DNA from 3 places in the Erythrobacter sp. NFXS35 genome. Region 3 is predicted to be linked to each of the others. Evidence: predicted binding sites of a transcription regulator. Region 3 holds the regulator's gene; each other region holds the start of a gene.
The links. Region 3 encodes LexA, which represses DNA repair genes until DNA is damaged. Its sites were predicted from a motif close to GTTCCNCNCTTGTTCT; they were not measured.

Region 1 (9,577 bases), on a different contig from region 3:
CTTCTTGTAGCGAAAGGCCGCGCTTCGCCGCTTCCTTCCAGTCGCTCTCCATTAAGTCCCACAAGACAACGACGTCGATTTCACTGAACAACTTTCTCTCGTCAGTGAAGTCTCTAAACAGGCCCCGTAGCCCAAATTTAAACTCTACTGAGAAGGACTTCTTTCCGATGCGGCCAAACAGATCGTATTTGGCACGATAGCCGCTTATGTACGGCTCGAAGCCACCGAATTTGCCCTGCCCTAGTTGCTCGAAAAACATGGCAGCAACCGTCGCCTCTTGATCGTTCGGGCGTTTTACAAACGCGCTTGCCGGCGAGTCCAAATCCGGAAGCCCCTTGATTTCCTCAATTAATTCTTCGCGATCGTATGGAGAAGGGCCGTCGGCAGCGGAGCCTCCAATGTATTTGGATGCAATAGAGATGAATTCCCGGAATCGCTCATATGCAATGTCCCGGAGCATTCCTTGCTGTCGTCCATGGATCGACTTACGGCCGATGTCGAATCCTAGGGACGGGTCTTCTATTAGCACAAAGAAGTTTGGTACGTAGCCAGCAGAGCCCCTCGGCTTTAATTCAAGAGAAATGCCAGTTGGCATACCTTTTGTTGAGGTAACCAAGCCGCCGCCGAACGAGTAAGCCTCATCTCCTTCGACGCCATCGTCGTCAACTGCATCAATCAGACCGGCGCGATCTGATATACTTCTCCAGAACGCTCTGTTTGGGACGAAGCAAGCCCAATAGTTTATTGTTCGTCCAGCTTGATTTTTCTTACCAGATGTAAAAAGAATCTTATCTTTTAGCTTCCGGCGCTTCTCAGTGTCTCCTCGATCACCTTCATCGAGCCATGTCTCGAATTCCTCAAGTGAGATTCGACCATGGTCAGGCACACATTCGGTGGGCAGCATATATTCACATTCGCGTTCGGCTGACCAGTTATCTCCTGACTTGTCAGTATGAGAAAGCTTAAAATCGCAGTTTAGCGAACCCTCCCAAACACTGGCAGTGTTTCCTAGGGCGGTGCGTGTTCTGAGGACGAACTCAATCTGCTTATGCGTCAGATCCCACAGCGGATGTTCTTGATCGGCTAACTTGAGCCTAATACGAAGGCCATTCTCCGCCGGTTCGATCTCCTCTAGATCAATGAGCAGCGGCTGATCATTCTCTTGGTCAATCCAACTCCGCGCTCCATTTACCGTTGCGCGACAAGACCCATCGAGGTGATGAGATTCAATCTCCACCCAGCTAGTGCTAAATATCGCAAAAGTTAAACCAACGCCTTTTTGCCCGATCTGCGTCGGATCTCGCATTTTGTCGGAGCCAAATGGGCGCAATAGACGGGGGAGATTGTCAGGATCTATTCCCCCGCCGTTGTCCAAAAACGATATCGTGCGGTTAGGTGCATCAACATCTATAGTTATATGCCCTTTGACTGGCTTCTGTCTCGCAATCGCGTCAACAGCATTCTGGGCAAGTTCAGCTAGCAGATCCCAATCGTGGCTATAGCTATCCAGCACACCCCTAACTTGGTGGCGTATTTGCTCTGGATCCGGTTGGAGAAACGGTAGCTGTTTGCCCATGCCACTCACTCCGCAGCCTCAGCCCCGAACAGCCCGACCTCGGGCAGCTCGACGCTGTCCTCGTTCACGGCCCTGGCCTTCTGGCGCTTGTCGAAGCTGGACCACACGGTGTTCCAGTCGCCGGTGGTCGCGCCCTTCGAATATTCGGTCGCGCGGGTTTCGAAGAAGTTGGCGTGCTCGACGCCGTTCAGCAGCGGGGCAAGCCACGGCAGGGGGTGGTCTTCGATCATGTAGATTTCCTGCAGGCCCAGCTGCTTCAGCCGCCAATCGGCGATGTAGCGGATGTAGCGCTTGATCTCCTTGGCGCTCATGCCGTTGACCGGGCCCATTTCGAAGGCGAGGTCGATGAAGTTGTCCTCCAGCCGCACCGTCTTCTGGCAGATGTCGATCAGGTCTTCCTTCACCGCCTTGGTGAGGCACTGGCGTTCCTCGCAGAAGGTGTGGAACAGCTTGATGATGCCTTCGCAGTGCAGGCTTTCATCGCGCACCGACCAGCTGACGATCTGGCCCATGCCCTTCATCTTGTTGAAGCGCGGGAAGTTCATCAGCATGGCGAAGCTGGCGAACAGCTGCAGCCCTTCGGTAAACCCGCCGAACGCGGCGAGCGTGCGGGCGATATCCTCGTCGGTGTCGACGCCGAACTGGTTGAGGAAATCGTGCTTGTCCTTCATTTCCTCATATTCGAGGAAGGCGGAATATTCGCTTTCGGGCATCCCGATGGTGTCGAGCAGGTGCGAATAGGCCGCGATGTGCACCGTCTCCATGTTGGAGAACGCGGCGAGCATCATCTTGACCTCGGTCGGCTTGAACACCCGGCCGTAGTTTTCGTGATAGCAGTTCTGCACCTCGACATCGGCCTGGGTGAAGAAACGGAAGATCTGGGTGAGAAGGTTGCGCTCGTGCTCGGTGATCTTCTGCGCCCAGTCGCGGCAATCCTCGCCTAGGGGCACCTCTTCGGGCATCCAGTGGATCTGCTGCTGGCGCTTCCAGAAATCATAGGCCCAGGGGTACTGGAACGGCTTGTAGGTGGAGCGGGCTTCGAGCAGCGACATGAGGCGGATTCCTTCGATTAATGTCTTACAGGGCCAAGATAGGCGTTTTCAAATACGGTGCGAGCGGCGGCCCGGATTCACGCGCCCCCGCCCGCTAACTTGTCAGGGTGCCCAGGCGATCAGGACATAGAGGCAGAACGGCGCGAGCATCGATACCATCGCAATGTGGATCATCGCCGCGTTGCGCGCATGGCCGGGCTTGTCGCGCCGCAATTCGCGGACCGAATTGAACGCGAACACGGCGCACACCAAGAGGCCGAAAATCGCCATCCCGAACGGCAAATTCATCACTTCGTCTCCTCGTCGTCCCTGTGGCCGTGCGGGCCATGATCATATGAACCGCCGCACCGGAAGGCTGCTGTTGTCTTCTTCAAACGCGGCCTGCGCACCGTGCCAGTCGGCAGCGGCGAGCAGGGTGAACACCCGGCGCGGAAGCGGACGGGCGAATTCGATCCCGACCCGCGAACCCTGCCGCCATGCGACCTCGGCCATGTGCGGACCGGTGCCCGCAATGTAGAGGCGCACGAACTCGCCGAGCCGCAGCCGCCCGCGGGAATCCTCGATCCGGCACCCGCCCTCGGACAGGTCGGCCAGTTCGAGATCCCACTGCATCCCGCGCGACGTCCGGCACGAACCGGTGGCCGCAGTGGGAATGCGAACGGAGTTGCGGGCGCGCATCTCTATGGCCTCACTGGCAGCTCAGGCATTCCTCGTAATCGGTCTCGCCCGCCGACAGCTCGATCTTGGCGAGCGCGGAGGTGTTGTCCGCTTCCACCCCGCCGACGAAACCGGCGCGCTGCACCGACTTGGAACGGAGGTAATAGAGCGACTTGATACCCTTCTCCCACGCCTGGAAGTGCAGCATCATCAGGTCCCACTTGTCGACATCGGCCGGGATGAACAGGTTCAGCGACTGCGCCTGATCGATATAGGGCGTGCGGTCGGCCGCGAATTCGAGCAGCCAGCGCTGGTCGATCTCGAAGCTGGTCTTGAAGGTCGCCTTTTCCTCCACCGTGAGGAAATCGAGGTGCTGCACCGACCCGCCGCGTTCGAGGATCGAGTTCCAGACGTTGTTCGAATTCTTGGACTTCTTGTCGAGCACCTTTTCGAGATAGGGGTTCTTGACGATGAAGCTGCCCGACAGCGTCTTGTGGGTGTAGATATTGGCCGGGATCGGCTCGATACAGGCCGAGGTGCCGCCGCAGATGATGCTGATCGACGCGGTCGGCGCGATCGCCATCTTGCAGCTGAACCGCTCCATCGCGCCCATGTCGGCCGCGTCGGGGCAGGGGCCGCGTTCCTGCGCCAGCAGCATCGATGCTTCGCAAGCCTTGGCGTGGATCTGCTTGAACATCTTGAGGTTCAGCGCCTTGGCCATAGCGCTTTCGAAGCCCACGCCCTTCATCTGCAGATAGGAGTGGAAACCCATCACGCCGAGGCCGACCGAACGTTCACGGCTGGCCGAATACTTGGCCCGCGCCATTTCGTCCGGCGCGCGGTCGATATAGTCCTGCAGCACGTTGTCGAGGAAGCGCATCACGTCCTCTATGAACTGCTTGTCCCCGTTCCACTCGTCCCACTTTTCGAGGTTGAGCGAGGACAGGCAGCATACTGCGGTGCGATCATTGCCGAGGTGGTCGATCCCGGTCGGCAAGGTGATTTCGCTGCACAGGTTCGAGGTCGAAACCTTGAGGCCCAGATCGCGGTGATGCTTGGGCATCATGCGGTTCACCGTATCGGAGAACACGATATAGGGCTCGCCCGTCGCCAGCCGGGTTTCGACCAGCTTCTGGAACAGCGAGCGCGCATCCACCGTGGCGCGCACTTCACCGGTCTTGGGCGATTTGAGGTCGAACTTGTCGCCCGCACGCACCGCTTCCATGAATTCGTCGGTCAGCAGCACGCCGTGGTGCAGGTTCAACGCCTTGCGGTTGAAATCGCCGCTGGGCTTGCGGATTTCGAGGAATTCCTCGATTTCCGGGTGGCTGACATCGAGATAGCACGCCGCCGAACCGCGCCGCAGCGAACCCTGGCTGATCGCCAGCGTCAGGCTGTCCATCACGCGGACGAAGGGAATGATCCCGCTAGTCTTGCCGTTCAGGCCAACCGGTTCACCAATGCCGCGGACATTGCCCCAATAGGTCCCGATCCCGCCGCCCTTGCTGGCGAGCCAGACGTTTTCGTTCCAGGTGCCGACGATCCCTTCGAGGCTGTCGGACACCGAATTGAGATAGCAGCTGATCGGCAGGCCGCGGTGGGTGCCGCCATTCGACAGCACCGGGGTGGCGGGCATGAACCACAGCTTGGAGATGTAATCATAGAGGCGCTGGGCGTGGGCCTGATCATCGGCATAGGCATCCGCCACGCGGGCGAACAGATCCTGATAATTTTCGCCCGGCAACAGATAGCGATCGGTCAGGGTTTCCTTGCCGAATTCGGTCAGGTTGGCATCGCGTTCGGGCGTGGTGGTGACGACGAAGCGGCGATCATTGACCTTCTTGCTGTCGGTGCCCGCGGCTTCCTTGGCCGCTTCGACCATCGCGCCAGCCAGCGCTTCGCCCGCCTTGACGGCGATCAGTTCTTCCGATCCGCTATCGGCCTTGTTCATGGTCATGGCCTTTTCATCCTTCACCGGGGTCGCCGCCAGAGCGCCGCCCGCATCCATTTCGTTCAGCAAATCGGCCACCCCCGCATTGGCCCCAGAATTGGCCTCCGCATTGGCCTCCGCATTGGCCCCGCCGTCGTTCATCTTGAATTCCATCACTTGCCCCAATCGTGCCGCCGAATCATCCCACGGCGCAAGGCCTGTGTTCTAATTCTGTTCTATACATGACGATCCACAGATCCGCCAACAGGATGTCCCCGGAGGGCTCCACAGGCGGGCCTGACTTTCGCTTCCCGGCTTGCGGCGTCCCCCCGATTCTGCAGCGAATCCGCCCCCTGTCACCCTTACGGGCTATAACAGCGAGTCACCAATTCTTGGGGGTCCGTCTTCAGCCGAACCACTACATAGTGAATCAGGCGCGATTCCACGTCAACGGGCGATTAATGCTTAAGTTACCACGAACGGCCCGTTCGCGGCATCCGGAGACCCGCGACGCGTGGATCAAGCTTGAGTCGCGTACCCCGCAACCCCCAAATTGAATCTGTGAAGAAAAATTTGGTGATTGAATCATGTGAATCAATCGGTGAATCTTTTGCGCAGACGCACAATGCGAATGTTGCGTGGTAGGCCACGCAGTCGGCGGCGAATGATGGCTCGCTGATAGTCGAATGCTGGTAATGCATCGCGCGAAACTGCCATCCTGCGCGCGCCTGTCGTTGGCGCCGGGCGTTCGGCCCCACCGCACCTCCCCGTCGCACGGCCCCGCCACCGTAGTTCCCACAGGTTGCTGGCCGGCCTATGGTCCGTATCGGCTCGACGCTCCGGCGTGATTGCTATTCTTGCCGAGCGAGCAGCCGAGCAGCCGTACGCGAATCGGCAACCCTGTAGCGAGGCTGTGCCACAGCGAACCGGCCGACCCGAGCCGGTGCAACCGATCTTCATCCGAGCGCTCCACCCACCGAGACGGGTGCGTCGAAGATACCGAACCCCCGAAGGAAAGCGGACCTGCCAATGCCGATGATAGACAATCATACAGCGAATCCGGACGCGGCCACAGCCCAGACCGGCGCCAGCCGCAGAATATACGTGATCGACGACGACAGCGGCGTCCGTACCTCGCTGCATTTCATGCTGGCTGCATCGGGCATTCAGGCGTGGCCCTTCGCGTCGGCGGAGGATTTTCTCGACCAGCTTCCGTTTCTCACCCCCTCGCCCCTCCTGCTGGACGTCCGCATGGAGGGCATTGACGGCCTGCAACTGCTCGCGATCCTCAAGCAACAGGGCGTGTCGTGGCCGGTGGTTATCCTGACCGGGCATGGAGATGTCGCTCTTGCCGTGCGCGCAATGAAACTGGGTGCAATCGACTTTCTCGAAAAGCCGTTCACCCCCGAAGCGATCGATCAGGCGATTGCGCAAGCGTTCGAAATGCTCGACCAGATGCATCACCTGCTCTCCGCCCGTGAACAGGCGCGTTACAGCATCGAACGACTTACCGCGCGCGAGCGTGAGACGATGGCGATCCTGATGGAGGGCGTTCCCAACAAGGAAGTCGCGCACCGGCTGGGGTTGAGTGTGAGAACAGTGGAAATGCACCGCGGCAATGCGCTGGCCAAGTTGAATGTCAAAAGCGTGGCGGAAGTCGTGAAGCTGGCGAACAGGGCCGGTTTCACCGCCGAAATGCAGCTCGACAGCGAGAAGTTGCGGCAAGATTCGCCGGCCGGCAGCAAAAATTGATCCAGTATATCAACATCGAATCTGCCAGCCGGTAGTTATAATCCCCCGACGCTAAGGCCGGTTAAAGCGATCCGGACAATCGGACATTCGACGATGGCCAAACACGCCGCCCACAGTCAGCAGGACGATATCACGCACGCTCAAGCATGGTCGGGCGCACTGGCACAGGCCGCGAAGGGCTCTCCTTTAGCGACGGTCGGCACGAATAGTCTGGCCGAAGGTGATCCGATCGTGTTCGTCAATGATGCCTTTGCGGCGATGACGGGCGCGGCGTGCGACGCCGTGCTCAACCGTCCGGTGGTGGCGGTGCTTGCCGAGTACGCGGAGGCTGCGGGTTTGGCCGGGTTCCGGGATGCGCTGGCGGATGGACGCAGCGGATCGTGGCGGATGCGGATTGTGCGGGCCGACGGCGCGGCGACTCCGGGGATCGTCTTCCTGTCCCCCGTCCGCGACAAAGGCGATCGGGTCGTCGGCCATTGCATCAACATCGTCGATCCGGCGGCTGCGGACGCTTGGCCAGACGAGCGCGGCGGCATAAGTCCTGCGAACTACGACAAGGCTCCCGGCTTCATCGCGATTGCCAAGGGGGCGGATCATCGCTTCGAATACACCAACGCCGCATATCGGGCGTTCGTGAGGCGCGATCACCTGATCGGCAGGACAGTCGCTGAAGCGCTGCCCGAGATGGCGGAGCAGGGCGTTCTCGACCTGCTCGACGAGGTGTACCGCACCGGCGCCCCCTTTTGCGGGTCGGACTTGCCGATCAGCGTCCGCGATCCGGCGACGAATTGTCTTGAGCGGCGCTGGATCGACGTCCTGTACCAGCCGCTGCGTGACGGAAGCGGAGCAATCTGCGGCCTGTTCTGCGAAGGGCAGGACGTCACCGACCTGCACAAAGTTAACCGGACCCTTGCCGCGTTGGAAATGAAGATGATCCATGCCTCACGCGTGAATGCGATGGGGACGATGGCGGCGACACTGGCGCACGAACTCAACCAGCCGCTGACCGCGATCACCAACTACCTTGCGGGCGCCCGCACGGAAGGCGAGCGGGCGCCCGATGTCGAACGACTCAAGACGGCGCTCGACGGCATCGGCGAGGCGACCCGGCGGGCCTCCGGGATTCTCGATCACCTGCGCCAGCTGACCAGGCACCGCAAGCCTCTGCGCGAGCCCTTCAACCTGCGGGAAGCGGTTGCGGAATGTATGCGGCTGGTGGGGTCGTCGTGCCGCACCGCCATCGGGTTCGACAACCGGGTCCCGGGCGACACGATCATGATCGCCGACCGGATCAAGATCCAGCAGGTGCTGATCAACCTGCTCCAGAATGCCTGCGAGGCGATGGCGGAAGCCGATCCCGCGCTCGCCACCATCGCCGCGAGCGCGGATGATCGCGGCATCACCGTCTGCATCGCCGATACCGGCCCCGGCGTGACCCCGGAAGCGAAGGCGACGATGTTTTCATGGACCGAAAGCCTTAAGCGCGAAGGCATGGGGATCGGGCTGTCGATCTGCCGTACCATCGTGGAGCTCTATGGCGGCCGGATCTGGCTTGAACACAGCGGGCCGGAGGGATCGGAGTTCCGGTTCTGGCTGCCGTGGCCCGCCGCCGCGCCGCCGCGCTAGAGCGCGCCGCCGCCTCCTTCTCTGGCCCCGGCCAGTTCTACACCGCCTGCGCAACCGAAGCGCAGCCGAAGCGTGCGATCATGGCGGGAACGGACGCCCCCGGCTGCGCCTTGCCGAAGTGGAACCCCTGTCCGATGTCGCAGCCGTGCGCCGTTGCGAATTGGGCCTGCGCGGCTGTTTCGATCCCTTCGGCAACCGTGGTGATGCCGAGGCTTTTGCCCAGCCCGATCAGCGCCCGGACGATAGTGGTGTCGTCGAAATTGGTGCCGATCCCGCTGACGAAAGAACGGTCGATCTTCAGCACATCCACCCGAAACTGCTTGAGGTGGGTGAGCGATGCGTAGCCGGTCCCGAAATCGTCGAGCGCGATCCGCACCCCCGCCTTGCTCAGCACCGACAACGCCCGGCCGACATGCTGCGCACCGCGACCCAGAAACACGCCTTCGGTCACTTCGAGTTCGATCATGCCGGGCGAAAGCCCGCGCGCCGCAATTTCCATCAGCAGCATCTCGGCAAAGGCATTGCCGCGGAAATCGGCAGCGCCGGTGTTGATCGCAACATGGCCGAAGTCGAGCCCACGATCGACCCAGGCACGGATATCATCGAGCACGGACGAGATCATCTGGCGACTGATTGCGACGGCCAGTTCGCGGTCTTCGAACGCCTGTGCGAAACTGTCAGGCATAATCGTGCCGGCGTCGGTGGTCTGGCACCGCACCAGCGCCTCGAACCCGACCAGTACGCCGGTCCCGAGATCGATCTTCGGCTGGTAATGTGCCACCAGCCGCCCGGCTTCGAGGCCCTCGCGCGCGACTGACAGCATTGCGGCCCCGCGGTCGAATTCCTCCATCAGCCGCGGGCTGAAAGTCTCGGCCCGTCCGCGCGAAAGCTTCGCTTCTGCGAGCGCGAGATCGGCGCATTTCATCAGCGCGTCAGGATCGGCCGCATGGTCGGGATAGATCGCCACGCCGACGCTTGCCTTGC
Region 2 (9,577 bases), 210 kb from region 3:
CGCCCGATCCCGACGGCACCAGCGAAGGCTTTGCCGTGCTCGATGCGATCATGGCGCTCAAGCCCGATACAAAGGTGATCGTCGCCAGCGGCCATGGCGCGCGCGAAAGCACATTGCAGGCGATCGCTCGCGGGGCTTACGACTTCTACCAGAAGCCGCTCGACATCGATTCATTGGGCCTGATCGTCCGGCGCGCGTTCAACCTTCATCGGATCGAACAGGAAAACCGCAGGCTCATCGCCAATGCCAGCGCCGACAAGACCGTGCTGGGCCGCCTGATCACCGGCGCTCCCGAGATGGTCAAGGTTGCCCGCACCATTGAACGTGTCGCCAAAACCGGCGTGTCGGTAATGCTGCTCGGCGCGAGCGGCACCGGCAAGGAATTGCTCGCGCGCGGCCTGCATGATGCCAGCGACCGCGTCGAAGGGCCGTTCGTCGCCATCAATTGTGCCGCAATCCCTGAAAACCTGCTCGAAAGCGAGCTGTTCGGTCACGAAAAGGGCGCCTTCACCGGCGCAGTGAAGACGATCGAAGGCAAGATCGAAAGCGCAAATGGCGGGACGCTATTCCTTGACGAGGTCGGCGATATTCCGCTGCCGTTGCAGGTCAAGCTGCTGCGGTTTCTGCAGGAACGCACAATCGAACGCGTCGGCGGACGCAAGGCGATCCCGGTGAACACCCGGATTGTGTGCGCGACTCATCAGGATCTCGAAAGCATGATTGCTGCGGGAACCTTCCGCGAGGACCTGTTCTATCGCCTGGCCGAAATCGTGGTGCGCATTCCGGGCCTAGCCGAGCGCCACGGCGATGCAGTGCTGCTCGCCAAGGTGTTTCTCAAGCGTTTTGCCGCCGAGATGAACCCGGCTGTCACCGGCTTTGCACCCGATGCGCTTTCTGTGATCGACGCGCATGTGTGGCCGGGCAATGTGCGCGAACTCGAAAACCGCGTAAAGCGTGCGGTCATCATGGCTGACGGCAAGCTGGTGAGCGCCGAAGATCTGGACTTCGGCGACGACGATGAGGAAGATGCCAACGTGCTCAACCTCAAGTCAGCGCGCGAAGCGGCCGACCGCCGGGTGATCCGCCACGCGCTCGCTCGCAGCGAGGGTAATATCTCCAGCACCGCCAAGCTGCTCGGAATCAGCCGGCCCACTCTGTATGACCTCATCAAGCAGTATGACCTTCAGACCTAGCGCCATCGCGCTGCTCGTGGCGCTGGCGCTGACGGGATGTTCGGGCGGACAGAGTGAACTTGCGCCGCAGAGCGGACCAGCATCGGGCGAACCGGTTTTGACTCGCCTGCTTGGCAGAGCGGACGAAGCGATGGCAGGCGGCGATCTTGCCGTGGCCGGGCGCTTGCTGGACGAAGCGCGGGCAATAGCGCCGGAGAACGCCGATCTGTGGGTGGCCATCGCCCGCCTGAGGTTCCGCGGCGGCGAGCATCTTACGGCAATCGAAGCTGCGGATCGGGCGCTGCAACTCGGCCCCGATCATGCCCCTGCGCTGCTGATGCGGGCGCTGATGGTGCGCGACGCCCATGGGTTTGCCGATGCCCTGCCGTGGTTCGAGGCGGCGTTGGCAGTGGATCGCACGAATGCGGACGTATGGGCCGGATATGCTGCAACGCTCGGTGACTACGGACGGTACCGCGACATGCTGGATGCCGTTCGGGAACTGGCGGACCGGGCGCCGGATGACAGGCGCATATTCTACCTTCAGGCGGTGCTGGCCCAGCGCGGCGGCAGGCCGGTACTGGCGCGCAGCCTGCTCGAACGCAGCGGCATGGCGGCGCGGGGTGTTCCGGCCGCGGTGCTGCTCGATGCGCTGATCAGCCTCGATCAAGGCAATCATGACAGCGCAGCCCAACAACTCGAAGTCCTTTTCGCGCGCCAGCCTGCCAATGCGCGGCTGCGTCAATTGCTGGCCCGCGCTTTACTGCTCAGCGGACGCAACGCCGAGGTGGTGGAGCGCTTTGCGGCAGAAGCTGCGCAACCTGAAGCCTCGGCCTATTTCGCGATGATTGCAGGCCGTGCTTACGAACAGATGGGCGACCGCGCCCGTGCGGCGCCACTGCTGGAGCGGGCATTCGCGGCATCGAGCGCCGCGCCAGTGGCCTTGGCGGACCGTCCCGGTCTGCCTGAGCCAACCGCCGATCTGCGCAGGCGCAGTGCGGCGGGAGACTGGACCGGGGCGCGCAACATGGCACAGGATTTCCGGATCCGGTTTCCCGCTTCGGCGGATTTCGCCCAGCTGGTCGGTGACGCGGCATTGGGCGGAGGCGACGCTGCAGCGGCATTGGAAGCCTATGCCCCGGCCGCCCGCATGCGCCGCCCTTGGCATCTCACCCGCAAGGCGGCGCACGCCTATCGCCGCACGGGTGATGATATCGCCGCCGATACCTTGCTTGCCCGTCATGTGGCAGGCGAGCCCGACAATATCGCTGCACTGGCCGCGCTGGCGGATGCGCTCGCCGTGCGGAAGGAATGGGAGCGCGCGGCATTGCTTCTCGATCACGCCATCGCGCTCGGCGGCGGGCATGATCCGGCGCTGTTGGTTTCTCGCGGCGAAGTTGCCCACGCCCTAGGCCAGAACGATGCGGCGGAGCGGTTCGCGACGCTGGCAGCAGACCTGAGGCCGCCCGCGCTCACCCGACGCTGACGCCGCGCCGCTCGACAATTGGCGCAAGGCGGGGCAGGGCGCTCGCGCCATGATGCCGCGCCGCCTGCCTTTCGTGTCCGACCCGATGATCGCGGTGCTGTTGTTGGCGACAACGCTGGCGCTGTTGCTGCCGGCGATGGGCGAGGGGCGTGAGATTGCCGGGGACGTGTCGAATGGCGGGATTTTCGTGCTGTTCCTGGTCAATGGGATGCGTATTCGACGCAGCGAAATCACGCGCGGGATCGCCAACTGGCGGTTTTTCGGGCCGCTGATGCTGTTCGTGTTCGGCGGCATGGCGCTGGCAGGGCTGGGCTTTGCCGCAATTGCCGCAAGCGTGCTGCCGCCGCTGGTGGCGATCGGCTTCATCTATCTGGGGTGTCTGCCATCCACCATTCAGTCGGCGACGTCCTACACCAGCCTTGCGGGCGGCAATGTCGCGCTGGCAGTAGTGGGTGCGGCGCTCATCAATATCGCAGGCGTGTTCATCAGCGCACCGCTGTTCGCACTACTGGGCGGAGGCGAAGCAGGCGATATCGGCAGGGAAGCGATTATCCGTATCGGTCTGATCTTGGTGCTGCCGTTTCTGATCGGGCAGGCAGTGCAGGACTTCGTGATCGATCGTGTCGCAGCGCAGCGAGCGCGTATTGTCTGGCTTGACCGGGCTGTGATCGGGCTGGCGGTATATGTCGCCTTTTCAGGAGCGGTCGATCAGGGGCTGGCGCGATTGTTCACGCCTGCCGACTGGGTGGTTCTGGTCGGTCTGGTGCTGATACTGCTGGCGCTGGCGCTGGCGGCGGCGTGGGGCGCCGGGGGCGTGCTGGGCCTTGCGCGTGAAGATCGCATCACCTTTCTGTTCGCCGGTTCGCAGAAAAGCGTGGCCATCGGCGCGCCGCTCGCCGCGATCCTGTTCCCGCCAGCGAGCGCCGGATTCGTGATCGCGCCGCTGCTGCTGTATCACCTTGCACAGTTGGTGCTTGCCGCGCCGCTGGCTACGCGTCTGGCACAGCCTCGCCATTAGCTATTCGTTCGGCGCGGTTGTGGCGGATTGACCACCACAGCGACAAGCCGATCAGGACTGCGCCGATCAACCCCGTGAAGGTTTCCGGGATATGATAGCGTGCCGAGACCAGCATGATGACCCCCAGGACGATGATCGCCCAGAACGCGCCATGTTCCAGATAGCGATACTCCGCCAGCGTTCCCGCCTTGACCAGGTGGATCGTCATCGAACGCACGAACATCGCACCGACCGATAGGCCGATGGCGATCACGATCATGTTGTTGGACAGGGCGAACGCCCCGATCACGCCGTCGAAACTGAAGCTGGCATCGAGCACTTCGAGATACAGGAACCCGCCAAGGCCCGACCGAACAATAGCCCCGCTCGCCTTCTTGGCCGCCTCGCGCTGTTCGATGATTGCGCCCAGGGCATTGACCCCGATATAGGTAACGAGGCCCAGCACGGCAGCGGTGAGGAAGGTGAGCGATTCATCCGGCCCCAGCAGGGTGGAAACGCCGTAGACCAACCCCAGCACCAGCCCGATCTCGACTGCCGGAACGGTCGAGAAGCGGTTGATCCCCTGCTCCAGAGTGCGGATCCAGTGCACTTCCTTGTCGGCATCGAAGAAGAAACTGAGCCCGACCATCGCCAGGAACGCGCCGCCGAAGCCGGCAATGCCGATATGCGCGCTGGAAACGATGCGCTCATATTCCTCCGGATCGCCGAGTGAAAGCTGTACTGCCTCCCACGGGCCGATGCTGGCCGCGATTGAGACAATCGCAATCGGGAACACGATCCGCATCCCGAACACCGCGATAAGGATGCCGATGGTTAGAAAGCGCTGCTGCCACACCGGATCCATCTCGCGCAGCACCGTGGCGTTGACCACGGCATTGTCGAAGCTCAGCGAAACTTCGAGGATCGATAGCACGAACACGATCCAAAGGATCGAGAGCAAGCCGGAAATTGTGCCGGTGCTGACCCACCCGTAATAGCCCGCCAAAGCGAAGCAGACAGCAGTGAAAGCGAAGGAAAACGTGTAAAAGCGCAGCAGGGTCTGCATGTTCGTGGAGGGCCTTGCGTGGGAGGGGAAAGTCAGTCTTTAGGCTGGTATGTCTGTTCTTCGCCGGGGAAGGCGCGGGCGCGCACTTCCTCGGCATAACGCGCGACGGTGCGGTCAATCACGCCTGCAATGTCCTCGTAGCGCTTCACGAAGCGCGGGACGCGTTCGAACATGCCGAGCATATCATCTGTCACCAGCACCTGCCCATCGCACTGCGCCGAAGCGCCAATGCCGATGGTGGGGCAGGACACCGCCTTGGTCGCAGTGATGGCGATGGGTTCCACCACGCCTTCGATCACGATCGCGAAAGCGCCCGCCTCCTCAAGCGCAACCGCATCGGACACGATCTTCTCCGCCTCGGCATCGGAGCGTCCGCGCGCCCCATAACCACCCAACACGTTGACCGCCTGCGGGGTCAGGCCGACATGGCCCATCACCGGAATGCCGCGGTTGTTGAGGAATTCGACCGTCGGTGCCATTGCCGCCCCGCCTTCCAGCTTCACGGCCGCTGCTCCGGTCTGCTTCAGCAGATAGGCGGCGCTTTCAAAGGCCTGCTGCGGCGAGCTTTCGTAACTGCCGAATGGCATGTCGACAACCACTACCGAATGATAGGAACCGCGTACCACCGCCGCACCGTGGTTCGCCATCATGTCGAGCGTGACCGGAATGGTCGAGGGCAGGCCGTAGATCACCTGGCCGAGCGAATCGCCCACAAGCAGCAGGTCGCAATGGGCATCGAGCAATTGCGCCTGGCGCGCGGTGTAGGCGGTGAGCATCACCAGCGGTTCAGCGGTGACGCCGTCCACCTTGCGCGCCCTGATGCGCGGCACGGTGAGGCGCCGCATCGGCTGCGGGGTGGGAGTGGCCCGGCTGGTGCTGGTGTCGAGCTGAAAAGTCGTGGACATGACGCCGCCTTTAGCCTCCGCTTGGTCAGAACGCAAAACCTCCCCCTTGGCGCGGCCCCGGAAACATTGCACAGAGGTGACAATTGCGCTGACACGTCGATGACGTGTCCGGGACATGCGGCGAGAGGGCTTTTGATCATGGTAGCGAGTTCGGGTACGGCACGCGACGGCTGGTCTTCGCGCACGGCATTCATTCTGGCGGCGATCGGTTCTGCGGTCGGGCTTGGCAATCTCGTGCGTTTTCCGGCCGAGGCCGGTGCCAATGGCGGCGGTGCCTTCGTGCTGTTCTATATCTTGTGCATCGTACTGATCGGTCTGCCGGTCTTGCTGTGCGAGACGCTGATCGGCCGCCACGGGCAGGCGGCGGCTCCGGAGAGCTATCGCAAGCTTGCGATGGAATCGGGGGCGTCGAGGGCGTGGGAGATGGTCGCCTCGCTCGGCGTGTTCTCGGCCTTTCTGGTGCTCAGCTTCTACTGTGTCCTGGGCGGTTGGGTGCTTTACTATATCGGCACGTTCGTCGCCGATCTGGTGGCAACCGGTGTGACGGGCCCGGCGTTCGACGGGCTTTCGTATGAAGAAGTCGATGCGCTGTTCCCGGCGATGATAGGCAATGGCACCGCCACCAGCCTGCTCGACCTTGTGTTTCTCGCCGTCACGCTGGTGTTCGTTTCGCGCGGGGTTTCAGGCGGGATCGAGAAGGTGGCGGTCTATCTCATGCCGACCTTTTTCGTGCTGCTGCTGGGGATCACGATCTACGGGCTTTTCGGCGGAGCGATGGAGCAGACCTTTGCCTATCTGTTCAGTTTCGAGCCGGAGAAACTGACGCCTGAAATCATGCTGGCGGCGGTGGGGCAGGCGTTCTTCTCGCTCTCGCTCGGGGTGGCTGGCATGGTCACCTATGGTGCCTATGTCGGGCGCGATGTGAATCTGGCTGGGACTTCGGCGATTATTGCCGGGGCCGATACAGCGGTGGCGCTGATCGCAGGCTTGTGCATCTTCCCGATCGTGTTCGCTGCAGGGCTTGCACCCAATGGCGGGTTCGGTCTGATGTTCCAGACCCTGCCGCACGCGTTTCAGGAAATCCCGTTCGGTTCGCTCATCGGGCTCGCGTTCTTCGTCATGGTCGGCTTTGCCGCTCTGACCAGTTCGGTGGCGTTGATGGAGGTGCCGACCGCTTGGGTGATCGACCGTTTCGGCCTGCGCCGCGGGGCTGCGGCGGGGTTGGTGACGCTGGGCGCGGCAGTACTTGGCGTGCTGTCGGCGCTTTCGACCGGAGCGCTGTCGGGCTTCCACCCACTCGGCTTCATTCCGATTTTCGAAGGGCTCGGCACGCTGGATGCGCTCGATGCCTTGACCAGCAAACTGACGATGCCGATCGGGGCGCTGCTCACGTCGATCTTCATCGGCTGGATCGCAGACCGGCGATTGGTCGATAGCGAGAATGGCCTGTCGGGCGGGTTGCACCTGTTTTGGCGTTTCCTTGTGCGCTTTGCCTGTCCGCTCGCGCTTGGGGCAATCATGGTGTTTGGCTTGATGGGTTGATTTCAACCGGGTGGCTACGATCCGGGCGTTGCAATCGCACGCCCGATATGGAACATAATAGGAACGAAACGGACTAACCCGAGTCCGGTAGCGAGTCGTTCCATGCCTGAAGTCACTGCCTCATCGCGGGCGATTGCGCCCTTCCTCCGCTCCCGCATCCCGCGCGCGCTTGCCGCCCGGCGACCTGATGCGCGCTGGCGTCCGGGTCTGGAAGAGCAGCCGCTGCACTCCGAGATTTTTGCATCCGGCGGCGAGGCGAGCGGAGCAGGGCTGGCGCTTGCCTTGGCGCGCGATGCGCTTGCTGCGGCAGGCGAGGATGATGATCGTCGCCAGGTGCTGTGGGTGCAGGATCGCGTGACGATCCGGCTGGGCGGGCGGCCCTGTGTGCAAGGCCTGCCACCCGATCTGCGTCACCGTCTGATTCATGTCGCCGCTGCTACGCCAGAGGATGCGCTGTTCGCACTCGAAGAAGGGCTCAGATGCCGCGATCTGGTCTGCGTTATCGGCGAGATTGCTGGCAATCCGCGCGCGCTGTCCTTCACCGCGTCGCGACGTTTGAGCCTGACCGCCGAACGCCATGGGGTTTCCTTGTGGCTGGTGCGGCTGGATGCCGCGCCTGATCTGTCCTCGGCCCGTATGCGTTGGCGGGTGAGTGCCGCCCCGTCGCCGCACCCCCGCTGGAACCCGGCTGCGCCAGGCTATGCCACGTGGCGGGCAGAGCTGTTTCGCGCGCGCAGCCATGCGCCGGGCGAATGGATATTGAACGATGCAAATGGAACACTACGCCCCGATCCAGCCTTCGCCGCGACGGATTCTGGCGATCTGGTTCGTCCGACTGTCGGTCGATCGCTGGCGGCTCGCGCACGCGCCTGACAATCGTGCCGCTGCCGACACAGTGCCGACCGCGCTGATCACCGAGACCGCGCACGGCCCCCGGATTTCCGCCGCCAATGACGCAGGCCTTGCTGCCGGTGCGCAGGCCGGGATGCTGCTGGCTGATGCGCGCGCGCTGTGTCCGCAACTTGCCGCTGTCCCGGCTGATCCGGCAGGCGATCTGACCGCGCTGGAGAAGCTTGCCCTGTGGGCGCAGCGCTGGGGGCCGTGGAGCGCGCTCGATCCGCCCGATGGCGTGCTGGTGGATGTCACCGGCGCGGCGCATCTGTTCGGGGGCGAGGCGCGGCTGCTGGCCGATGTCGCCGCCGCCTTTGCGCAGCGCGGGCTGACGGTGCGCGCCGCGCTTGGTCCCACTGCCGGAGCGGCATGGGCGCTTGCCCGTTTCGCGCCACCGGGGGCCATCCTTCTGCCCGGAGACGATCCGATGCGGCTGCTCGGCGATCTGCCGGTGGCGGCGCTGCGGCTTGATGATGATGTGCTGACCGTGCTGCGGCGGTTGGGGATCAAGCGGCTGGGCGAACTCGCCGGGGTCAGCGGTGCGGAGGATGACCCAGCGGGTGAGGCCGCCGCCCGCGACGGCTTGCGCCGCCGGTTCCGCAATCGCCGTTCGCCCGCCGCCAATCCGCTGCTGCGGCTCGATCAGCTGCTGGGCAAGGTGCCCGAGCCGCTGCTGCCGGTGCTCGCCCGGCCGCAGCCGATGGTGCAGCGCCGGTTGATGGAGCCGCTGCGTCACCGCACCTTGCTCGATAAGGTGGTGGGCGATCTTGCCGCGGACATGGTGCGTGCGCTCGAGGCGCGGGGGGAGGGCGCGCGGCGGCTCGAACTGGCGCTGTGGCGGGTCGATGGCGAGGTGCTGTGGCGCCGCATCGAACTCGCCGCCGCCACCCGCGAGGCAAGCCATATGATCCGGTTGTTCGCGGCGCGGCTCGACGACATCGAGGCGGGATTCGGGATCGAGACAGTGCAGCTACGCGCCAGCTGGAGCGAGCCGCTGGCGCTGTCGCAGGCGGATCTTGATGCGGCGGCCGAGCAGCATGGCACATCAATCGCGGCCTGCATCGACCGGCTGAGCGTACGACTGGGGCCGAAAGCGGTCTCGCGCCCGGTGCCTCGCGCCAGCCACATTCCCGAACGTGCGCAGGGTTGGCAGGCCCCGCTCGATCAGCTCGTCCCGACGCAAGGGCTGCTTGCCTTCCATGCCCGCCCCTTGAAGCTGCTCGACCGGGCAGAGCCGATTGCAGTGCTTTACGCCTCGCCCGATGGTTTCCCGCAGCGCTTCCGCTGGCGCGGGGGGGTGCGGGAAGTGGTGCGAGTGGAGGGGCCGGAACGCATCGCGCCCGAATGGTGGCGCGAACGTTCGACCACGCGATTGCGCGATTACTACCGAATCGAGGACGAGGCGGGGCGGCGTTACTGGATTTATCGTTCGGGGCTGGCGGGCGATGGACGCGGGGGCGTGCCGGAATGGTTCCTGCAAGGCCTGTTCGCGTGAAATTTGCAGCTCGGCGCTCAGAT
Region 3 (9,577 bases):
AGCCACGTCATGCACATCGTCAGCAATGTGGTCGGCGCCCTTGCGCCCGACAAGGATGCATTGGACGCGCTGTTTGCAGGCTTTCCGGCGGGTACCGTATCGGGCGCGCCGAAAATCCGGGCGTGCGAGATCATCTCCGAGCTCGAACCCGAAACGCGCGGCGCCTATGCCGGAGGCGTCGGTTACTTCGCGCCCGATGGCAGCCTCGATTCGTGCATCGTCCTGCGCACCGCCGTTGTGAAGGACGGGGTCATGCATGTGCAGGCGGGCGCCGGAATCGTCGCCGATAGCAATCCCGATTACGAACTCGCCGAATGCCGTGCCAAGGCAGGCGCCCTGATCGCCGCCGCGCGCGAAGCCGTGCGCGTCGCGGGCGAGCCGGGGTATGGGCAATGAGGCGCTCGGCTCTGCTCGCGGCCTGCCTTGTGCTAGCGGCCTGTTCCGAGGCGCCTGCGGGCGATGCGGTGGTTACGGTCAACCTCGATGGCACGCCGGTTGTCGGGGCTTCCTCACCCACCCCCGCCGGCACCCAGGCGGCAGGTCTTTCGGCGTGCAGTACCGTGACCTTCGAAACGGTTCCCCTCACCCATTGCACCGCCGATCCCGCGCAGCACCGGATCGCGATGGCGAATGCTCCAGCAGGCGGGCAGCCCTATGGTTCGCTCAGCACCTATGCCGCCAGCGCCGATGCTGGATCGGTCGCCTTTGCTTTCAACGGCGGTATTTTCGGCGATGATCTGAAAGCGGTCGGCTACTACGTCGAGAATGGCGAGCGCCTGACCGAGCTGGAGCGCGGCGAAGGCGATGGCAATTTCTACATGAAGCCCAACGGCGTGTTCTTCGGCACCGGCGGGCAGTGGCGGGTGTTGGCAAGCGAGGCCTTCGTGGCAACCGTGGGCGACCGCCCGCAATTCGGGACGCAGTCCGGCCCGATGCTGGTGATCGACGGCAAGCTGCATCCCGATATTCAGGACAACGGCCCCTCCCGCGCAATCCGCAACGGCGTGGGCGTGGATGCCAAGGGCCGCACGCATTTCGTGATTGCCGATGCGCCGCTCAGCTTCGGGCAACTGGCGCGCTATTTCCGCGACGAGGTGAAGGCCCCCAACGCGCTGCATCTCGACAGTCAGACTTCTGCGCTGTGGGATCCGGCGAACGGGAGGCTCGATCAGGGGCGCGCGGGGCCGATCATCGTGGCAAGCCGCATCAGAAATAACGGGCGCGAAGGAACGGGTGAATGATACTCGTCATCGACAATTACGACAGCTTCACCTTCAACCTCGTCCATTATCTGATGGAGCTGGGAGCGGATGTTCGCGTGGAGCGCAATGATGCGCTGACGGCGGCGGATGCGGTCCGGCTGAATGCGGCGGGATATCTGATCTCCCCCGGCCCCTGCACCCCCACCGAGGCGGGGATCAGCCTCGATCTGGTCGCGGCCTGCGCCGATGCCGGAAAGCCCCTGATGGGTGTGTGCCTGGGCCATCAGGCGATCGGCCAGCATTTCGGCGGCACGGTGCAGCGCGGCGGGTTGATGCATGGCAAAACCTCGCCTGTGGCGCATGACGGGACCGGATTGTTTGCAGGCGTCCCCTCCCCCTTCATCGCCACGCGCTATCACAGCCTTGAGGTGGTGAACGTGCCAGCAGAGCTGATCGCCAACGCCCATGCCGAAACGCCGGGCGCGGATCATGCCAGCGTAATGGGTTTCCGGCATGAAAACCTGCCGATCCATTCGGTGCAGTTCCATCCCGAAAGCATCGCCACCGAGCATGGCCATGCGCTGCTTGCCAATTTTCTGGCGCTGTGCGGGATCGCACCAGCGTTTGCCGAAGGATCGATGGCATGAGCACCCTCCCCGCAATTGCCGCTCCGATGAGCGAAGCTGAGGCTGAGGCTGCGTTCGGTGTACTGCTCGACGGTGCGCCTTCCGAAGACGAGATCGCGCAGTTCCTCGTCGATCTGTCGGCGCGCGGAGAGACCGCCGACGAAATTGCCGGTGCGGCGAGGGCCTTGCGAGCGCGGCTGATCCCCATCGACGCCCCCGAAGGCGCCATCGATGTGTGCGGCACCGGGGGCGACGGTCATCATACCCTCAACGTCTCGACCGCCGTCAGTCTGGTGGTCGCGGCCTGCGGCGTGCCGGTGGCGAAGCACGGCAACCGCGCGGCCAGCTCCAAGGCCGGTGCGGCCGATACGCTGGAAGCGCTCGGCCTTGACATGGACGCCGCCGGTCGCACAGCGGAAACAACGCTCGCCGAAATCGGCATTTGCTTTCTGTTCGCCAAGAACCACCACCCGGCGATGGCGCGGATCCAGCCCATCCGTCAGAAAATCGGCAAGCGCACGATCTTCAACCTGATGGGACCGCTGTCCAATCCGGCGAAAGTCAAAAGCCAGCTGATCGGCATCGCCCGCCCGGCCTATGTGCCGATCTATGCAGGTGCGATGGCGCGGCTCGGCACCGGCCGGTCGCTGATCGTCTCGGGCGATGAGGGGCTCGACGAACTCAGCCTTGCGGGCGGCAACGAGGTCGCAGTGGTAACCGGCAATGCCTTCGCGATGGAACGCATCGATGCGAGCGCCGCGGGCCTACCGCACGCCCCGATTGAAGCGATCCGCGGCGACGATCCGAAGCACAATGCCGCCGCCCTCAAGGCATTGCTGATGGGTGCGCCCGGCCCCTATCGCGATGCGGTGCTGTTCAATGCCGCAGGCGCGTTGCAGGTCGCAGGGCGCGGAAGCGACTGGCCCGACCGCGCAGCAATGGCAGCAGAGGCGCTCGATTCCGGACGGGCGATGGCAATGCTAGAAAACTGGATTGCGTTGGCAAAGTGAGACCATGAACAAACTCGAAGAAATCTGCGCCGCCAAGCGCGAAGTGGTCGCCGCCCGCAAGCTCGCAATCAGCGAAGCGCAGCTGGCTGCGGCAGCACGCATCCAGACCGCTCCGCGGGGGTTCGAAGCCGCCTTGCGCACCCGCGCCGCCACCGGTTATGCGCTGATCGCAGAGATCAAGAAGGCCAGCCCCTCCAAGGGCCTGATCCGCGCCGATTTCCGCCCCGCCCAGCATGCTGCCGCCTACCAGACAGGCGGCGCGGTGTGCCTATCTGTTCTGACCGATGCGCCCTATTTTCAGGGGCACGAGGATTACCTCGTCGCCGCCCGCGCCGCCTGCACCCTGCCAGTGCTGCGCAAGGATTTCATGGTCGATCCGTGGCAATGCCTTGAAGCGCGCGCGATCGGCGCCGACGCAATCCTGATTATCGTCGCCGCGCTTGACGACGCGCTGATGGCCGAAATCGAAGCGGCGGCAGCCGAACTCGGCATGGACGTGCTGGTCGAAGTGCACGACGAAGCCGAAATGGAACGCGCCGCGACGGTCCTCAAGTCGCGCCTGATCGGGGTCAATAACCGCGATCTCAAGACCTTCACCACCAGTCTCGCCGTCACCGAACGCCTCGCCCCGCTCGCGCCCGAAGGCACGCTGCTGATCGGCGAGAGCGGGATCAACACCCATGCCGACATCGAACGGCTCGGGGCGGCGGGCGTGCGCACCTTTCTTGTCGGCGAAAGCCTGATGCGCCAGCCCGATATCGCGGTCGCCACGCGCACCCTGCTCGAAGGCGAAGGCTGATTCTATCGCAGACTGTCCTACATTGCCAAAATCGGGCAACAACGGCACCATGACCGCGCCAAGAACGTTTCCGCCTGCCGTCCGCGTCCCTGATGCCGAAGGGGCGGATTTTCGTTCCTTGGACAGTGTCTCATGTGTCTCCTACAGGCGCGTTCGGAAAGCCTTGCGGGTATCAGGATGAACGAAGACCGCTCCCGACTCACGCATCTCGGTGATGACGGCGCAGCGCGCATCGTCGATGTCGGCGGCAAACCGGCGACGCGGCGCCGCGCAGTCGCATCGGGGCTTGTCACCATGTCGGCAGAGGCCCTATCCGCGATCCGCGCAGGCAATGCGCCCAAGGGCGATGTTCTGGGCACCGCGCGCATCGCCGGGATCATGGCGGGCAAGCGCACCGGCGATCTGATCCCGCTGTGTCACCCGCTCGGCCTCGAAGCGGTCAGCATCGATTTCGCTTACGAGGATACCCACGGTTCGTGCGCGATCCGCGCGACCGCTACTGCCTCGCTCACCGGCCGCACGGGCGTGGAGATGGAAGCGATGGTCGCTGTCAGCGTCGCATTGCTGACGATCTACGACATGGCCAAGGCGATCGACAAGGGCATGGTGATCGGCGATGTACGCCTGATTGCAAAGACCGGCGGCAAGTCGGGTGACTGGAACGCGCCGGACGTGAGCGCAGCTTGAGCGATCTGCTCGGTCTGGAGGAAGCGCAGAGGCAGCTGCTGGCGCTGGCGCCGGTCCTGCCGGTCGAGCGAGTTGCTGTTGAAGCGATGCTCGGCCGCTATTGTGCCGAAGATATCCGCGCCGCGCGCACCCAGCCCGCTGCCGATCTGTCGGCGATGGATGGTTATGCACTCGCACCCGGTGAAGGACCGTGGCGACTGATCGGCGAAAGCCGTGCAGGTGCGCCGTTTTCAAAGACACTGGCCGCTGGGCAGTGCGTCCGTATCTCGACCGGCGCGATGCTGCCCGAGGGGGCCGACCGGGTGCTGCTGCAGGAGGATGCCGAGGTTCGAGACGGCGCCATCCGCGCCAGTGACATGCCGCCGCCCGGACGCGATATCCGCAAACGCGGCTTCGACTTTGCGACCGGCGACCTGCTGCTTGCGCGCGGCACGTGCATCACCCCGGCGCGGATGGCACTGTTACTTGCTGGCGGGCATGGCATGGCTGCGGCCAGACGTCGGGTCCGAATTGCGGTGCTCGATAGCGGGGATGAACTTGCGAGCGATCCCGCCAATTGCCTGCCCCATCAAATCCCCGCCAGCAACGGCGCGATGATCGCCGCGATGATCGCGCCTTGGGGCTGCGATGTGCAGCGGCTCGGACCGATCGGTGACGACATGACCGCCCTCGCCGGGGCGCTGGCGGCGGCGGAGGAAGCGGACATCCTCATCACATCGGGCGGCGCATCGGTGGGCGATCACGACCTGATAAAGCCCGCACTCGCCGCTTGGGGGGCCGAAACCGCGTTCTGGAAGGTCGCGATCAAACCCGGCAAGCCGCTGCTGGTGGCGCGGCGCGGTGCGCAAGTGATCCTCGGCCTGCCGGGCAATCCGGTGTCGAGCTTCGTCACGGCGTTCCTGTTCGCCCTGCCGCTGGTGCGGGCGGCGCTGGGCGATCCTTCACCCCTGCCGCGGTCGGTGACGATGCGCGCTGGCGCGATGTTGCCCGCTGCCGGCAAGCGGCGCGAGTTCCTGCGGGCGGTTAGCGAAGACGGCAGTGTGTCCCATGCCGGGGCGCAGGATTCGAGCGCGCTGGCGACGCTGGCCGCCGCCGATTGCCTGATCGATCGGCCCGCAGGCGCTCCGGCGGCTGCCCCTGGCGATCCGGTTCCGGTGCTCTACCTCCGGAATGGCTGAATTGCGGGATTCTGCGGCGCATGGCGCTTGACACTCCCATGGCGGTTGCCTAATTGTTCTTTGTTCGTTCACTATATCGCCGAACGAAAAGTGCACCTTGGATATTTGGGTGCCGCGTGACGCACGCACGCAGAACCGCATCTACCGTCGCTGTGGCGGGGTTTGGATGCAAGTATGGGAGTTTTGATCAATGCTGACCGCCAAGCAGCACGAACTGATCCGCTTCATCCAGCAGCGGCTGGAGGAAACCGGCATCTCGCCGAGTTTCGAGGAAATGAAGGAGGCGCTCGACCTTAAGAGCAAATCGGGCGTTCATCGCCTGATTTCGGCGCTGGAAGAACGCGGCTTTCTTCGTCGGTTGCCCAACCGGGCGCGCGCGCTCGAAGTCATCCGGCAGCCAGAGGATTCGACCCCGGTGCGGAGCGCAGCCGATAATGTGATTGCGATGACGCCGCCCGCTGCCCGCACCGCTGCGCCAGAACCGGCCAATGACGTGATCGAACTGCCGCTCCATGGCCGCATTGCGGCAGGGGCTCCGATCGAAGCGCTCGAAGGTCAGAATACATTGCCTGTCCCCGCAGCGCTGCTCGGTCCGGGTGAGCATTACGCGCTCGAAGTGTCCGGAGACTCCATGATCGAAGCCGGCATTTTCGACGGCGACTATGCGCTGGTACGCCGCACCGATACCGCCCGCGACGGCGAGATCGTGGTGGCGCTGGTGCGCGGCGAGGAAGCAACGCTCAAATATCTGCGAAAGGACGGCGGGCAGGTGCGGCTCGATCCGGCCAACGCCGCTTACGAAGCACAAGTCTATCGGCCTGACGAAGTGCAGGTGCAGGGCAAGCTTGCCGGGCTGCTGCGCCGCTATCACTGACAGGTGGGCGCGGGGGCGTGTTTCTAGCCGCCACCGCGCCACCAGCCATGCTGCCCTTCGCGCTCGGCCACGGTGTCGAACGTCTGGCGATCCAGGTTGATCGATAGCCCGCCGGTTTCTGAGAGCAGCCGTCTGTCGGCCTTGAGCCAGCGCGGGCGACAGGAACGCGGCAGGTATCGTTCGGCGATGACGATGTCGGCGCGGGTGCAGGCGCTGGCGAGCGCGCGCTCCTCCACCCGGGCGCGGCTTCTCGCCATCAATATCGCCCAGTCACGGCCGCCACGTTTGATCACCAGTGTGCAGAACGCATCCGAACACCGCGCATCCGGCCATTCGGCAAGCGGAACCGGATTGCCCTTTACCCCCGCGAGTTCGATCAGATTGTCGCGTGCATAATTGGAACGGCTGTCACGGAGGGAAAGCAACCGCCGATCCCCTTCAGCCCCGGAAATGGTGATACCGACCTGCCGCCCGTCACTCGAAACCAGTATATCTGGGACTGGAGTCAGGATCGTCAGAACGCTCGCGGCGGCAATCGGTAAGAGGCCCAGGACACGCGCCCGTCCTGTCCATAGCGCCAGCCAAAGCCCTCCGCCCGCAAACAGCGCGATAGCCGTTCCGCCGATCTGCGGCATCAGCTTGACCGCACCCGGCTGGCTCGCGGTGAAGTGGGCAATTCCCAGCAGCAGGTCGAGAGAATACTGCACCAGCCACCAGAATGGCCCACCTGCCCCCACCAGATCGAACAGCAGCCCCAATGCGATCAGCGGCATCGCAATGAACGTAACAAGCGGAATGGCGATAACATTGGCGAGCGCTCCGTAAAGCCCCGCGCGGTGGAAGTGGAACAAAACCACCGGCATCAGCGCCAGTTCGATCACCATGCCCGTGACGAACAGCATCACCACCCGCCTCCCAATCCGCGCCCACCATGGCTCCTCGCGCGCGGCAAGAAAGGCGCGCACCGGCGTGCTCGTCGACAAGGCGATGATCGCAAGCACCGCACTAAAGCTCATCTGGAAACTTGGTCCGATAGCGCTCTCCGGCCAGAGCAGCAGGACGAACCCTGCCGCCACCGCCACCATCCTGACCGATAATGCGTCGCGGCCCAGCACCAACGCGATCAGCACCAGCATGGCGGCAACGCAGCTGCGCACCGTCGGCACCTCGGCGCCGGTCAACAAGGTGTAGCCGATCCCCGCCAATGCCCCGCCCGCTGCTGCCACGACAGGCAGCCGCACGCGCAAAGCCAGTGCGGGCGACAACGCGAGCAGCTTCAACACTGCAAGGTAGGCAGCGGCAATCACGGCGCTGACATGCAGGCCGCTGATCGAAAGCAGATGGGTCAGGCCCGAATCGCGCATCGCCTCCTCGTCTGCACGCGCGATGCTGCCGCGGTCGCCGCTGGCAAAGGCGGCGGCGATCGTGCCTGCCGATCCTTCGACCCGCGTTCGCACATGGGCGGATAGCGCTCGTTGTATATCGGCAAGTCCACCCTGCTGCGTTGCGGGGCGGACAAGTTCGACCGGGCCAATCGCGCTCCCGGTGGCCGCCAAGCCCTTGAACCACGCCGCGCGGGCAAAATTATAGGCACCCGGCAACATTGGGCTCGCAGGCGGCATCAGTCGCGCCCGCAGCCGGACCACCGCGCCCTCGGCCAGCGCAGGACCGGCGGATTGCCCGGCAAGCGCGTCAAACGGTACATTGATCCGCACCTTATAGGCTTGCAGGCTTGCGGCATCGCGCACCGCCAATGTCAGGCGAATCCGGCCATCGGCGGGCTGATCCTCGCGCTCCAGCACATGACCCTGAAGCAGCGCAACGCCGGGCCTCTCGATCGCCTCGGCCCCGACAATTTCGGAACGCGCCCAGATAACTGCAATGCCCAGCGCGAACACCAGTCCCCCGGCAATCAGCGCGCTTCGCAGGTTCACCCGCTCATCGAAAGCGCCCTTCGTATCGGGCCAAAGGATTGATACCGTCGCAGCCAGCCCGCCCGCCGCTGCCATTGCCGCCAGCCAGTAATCTTGCCCCGGCAAGGCGAACCAGGCCATGATCCCGCCCATGAACAGCACCGCCAGCCACGGTGCGCGGTCGAAGCCGGCAGTGGCGAGAAACCGTTCGGCATGATCGGCGATGCTGCGCGCCAGTTGGGCGAGCGTCCGTGCTACCACGCTGGACAATCCCGCGCCGCTTTGCCAAGGCCGCGCCGACGCGACGCGAGCGGCAGGCTGGCTGCCGGGATCGTCCCCCATCGGAATGATTGGCGCATCGCGCATCGGCTCGCCCCCTGACCGGCAAGGCCCATGCCAAGCCGCTCAAAGTGAACAGGAAGTGACAGGCAATGGCAAGCGAAAGCAGCAGCCCAGCGGATACGTCGGCAACGCAGGTTGTGACCCGCTTCGCGCCGTCGCCCACCGGCTTCCTGCATATCGGCGGCGCGCGCACGGCGCTGTTCAACTGGCTTTATGCGCGCCATCACGGCGGACGCACGCTGCTGCGGATCGAAGATACCGACGCCAAGCGTTCGACGCAGGAAGCGATCGACGCGATCATCGATGGGCTCGACTGGCTCGGTCTGGATTATGACGCGCCGCCGCTGTTCCAGTCCGACCGTGCCGAGCGTCATGCCGAAGTGGCGCTGCAATTGCTCGAGGCGGGCCATGCCTATAAATGCTTTGCCACCTCCGAAGAACTCGAAGCGATGCGCGCCGAACAGCGCGCCAACAAACAACCACTGCGCTATGACGGACGCTGGCGCGACCGCGACCCGGGTCAAGCGCCTGCAGGCACGCCATTCACCGTCCGGCTGAAGACCGCGAACGAGGGCGAGACCACCATCCATGACAGGGTGCAGGGCGCAGTGACGGTGCGGAACGAGGAAATCGACGACTACATCATCCTGCGTGCTGACGGCACGCCGACCTACATGCTGGCGGTGGTGGTCGACGATCATGACATGGGCGTCACTCACGTGATCCGCGGCGACGATCACCTGAACAACGCCTTCCGCCAACTGCCGATCATCCGCGCGATGCATGCGATCGAGGGCGGCTGGCCCGATCCGGTTTATGCCCACATCCCGCTGATCCACGGCTCCGACGGGGCCAAGCTATCCAAGCGCCACGGCGCATTGGGGGTGGAGGCGTATCGCGACGAATTTGGTATCCTGCCCGAAGCCCTGTTCAATTACCTGCTTCG

Region 1: J3454_RS08195 (ribonucleoside-diphosphate reductase subunit alpha) is a predicted target of LexA. The motif match lies at 5,438-5,453, and genes of this name have one in related genera.
Region 2: J3454_RS02665 (recA-like protein) is a predicted target of LexA. The motif match lies at 7,218-7,233, and genes of this name have one in related genera.

Annotation. Positions count from the first base shown of each region.
Region 1 covers NZ_JAGDEB010000002.1:152,211-161,787, reverse strand. Annotated here, with positions in the region: gene J3454_RS08215 (ATP-binding protein) at 1-1,576, opposite strand, end outside; gene J3454_RS08210 (ribonucleotide-diphosphate reductase subunit beta) at 1,582-2,628, opposite strand; gene J3454_RS08205 (hypothetical protein) at 2,731-2,916, opposite strand; gene J3454_RS08200 (PilZ domain-containing protein) at 2,959-3,306, opposite strand; gene J3454_RS08195 (ribonucleoside-diphosphate reductase subunit alpha) at 3,317-5,293, opposite strand; gene J3454_RS08190 (response regulator transcription factor) at 6,320-6,967, shown strand; gene J3454_RS08185 (PAS domain-containing sensor histidine kinase) at 7,061-8,593, shown strand; gene J3454_RS08180 (putative bifunctional diguanylate cyclase/phosphodiesterase) at 8,631-9,577, opposite strand, start outside.
Region 2 covers NZ_JAGDEB010000001.1:538,289-547,865, reverse strand. Annotated here, with positions in the region: gene prsR (PEP-CTERM-box response regulator transcription factor) at 1-1,193, shown strand, start outside; gene J3454_RS02690 (tetratricopeptide repeat protein) at 1,177-2,658, shown strand; gene J3454_RS02685 (bile acid:sodium symporter family protein) at 2,708-3,676, shown strand; gene J3454_RS02680 (DUF475 domain-containing protein) at 3,648-4,721, opposite strand; gene panB (3-methyl-2-oxobutanoate hydroxymethyltransferase) at 4,754-5,626, opposite strand; gene J3454_RS02670 (sodium-dependent transporter) at 5,765-7,168, shown strand; gene J3454_RS02665 (recA-like protein) at 7,271-8,041, shown strand; gene J3454_RS02660 (Y-family DNA polymerase) at 7,941-9,554, shown strand.
Region 3 covers NZ_JAGDEB010000001.1:332,201-341,777, reverse strand. Annotated here, with positions in the region: gene J3454_RS01695 (anthranilate synthase component I family protein) at 1-396, shown strand, start outside; gene J3454_RS01690 (phosphodiester glycosidase family protein) at 393-1,241, shown strand; gene J3454_RS01685 (anthranilate synthase component II) at 1,238-1,849, shown strand; gene trpD (anthranilate phosphoribosyltransferase) at 1,846-2,838, shown strand; gene trpC (indole-3-glycerol phosphate synthase TrpC) at 2,843-3,637, shown strand; gene moaC (cyclic pyranopterin monophosphate synthase MoaC) at 3,815-4,324, shown strand; gene J3454_RS01665 (molybdopterin molybdotransferase MoeA) at 4,321-5,502, shown strand; gene lexA (transcriptional repressor LexA) at 5,693-6,376, shown strand; gene J3454_RS01655 (ComEC/Rec2 family competence protein) at 6,400-8,655, opposite strand; gene gltX (glutamate--tRNA ligase) at 8,721-9,577, shown strand, end outside.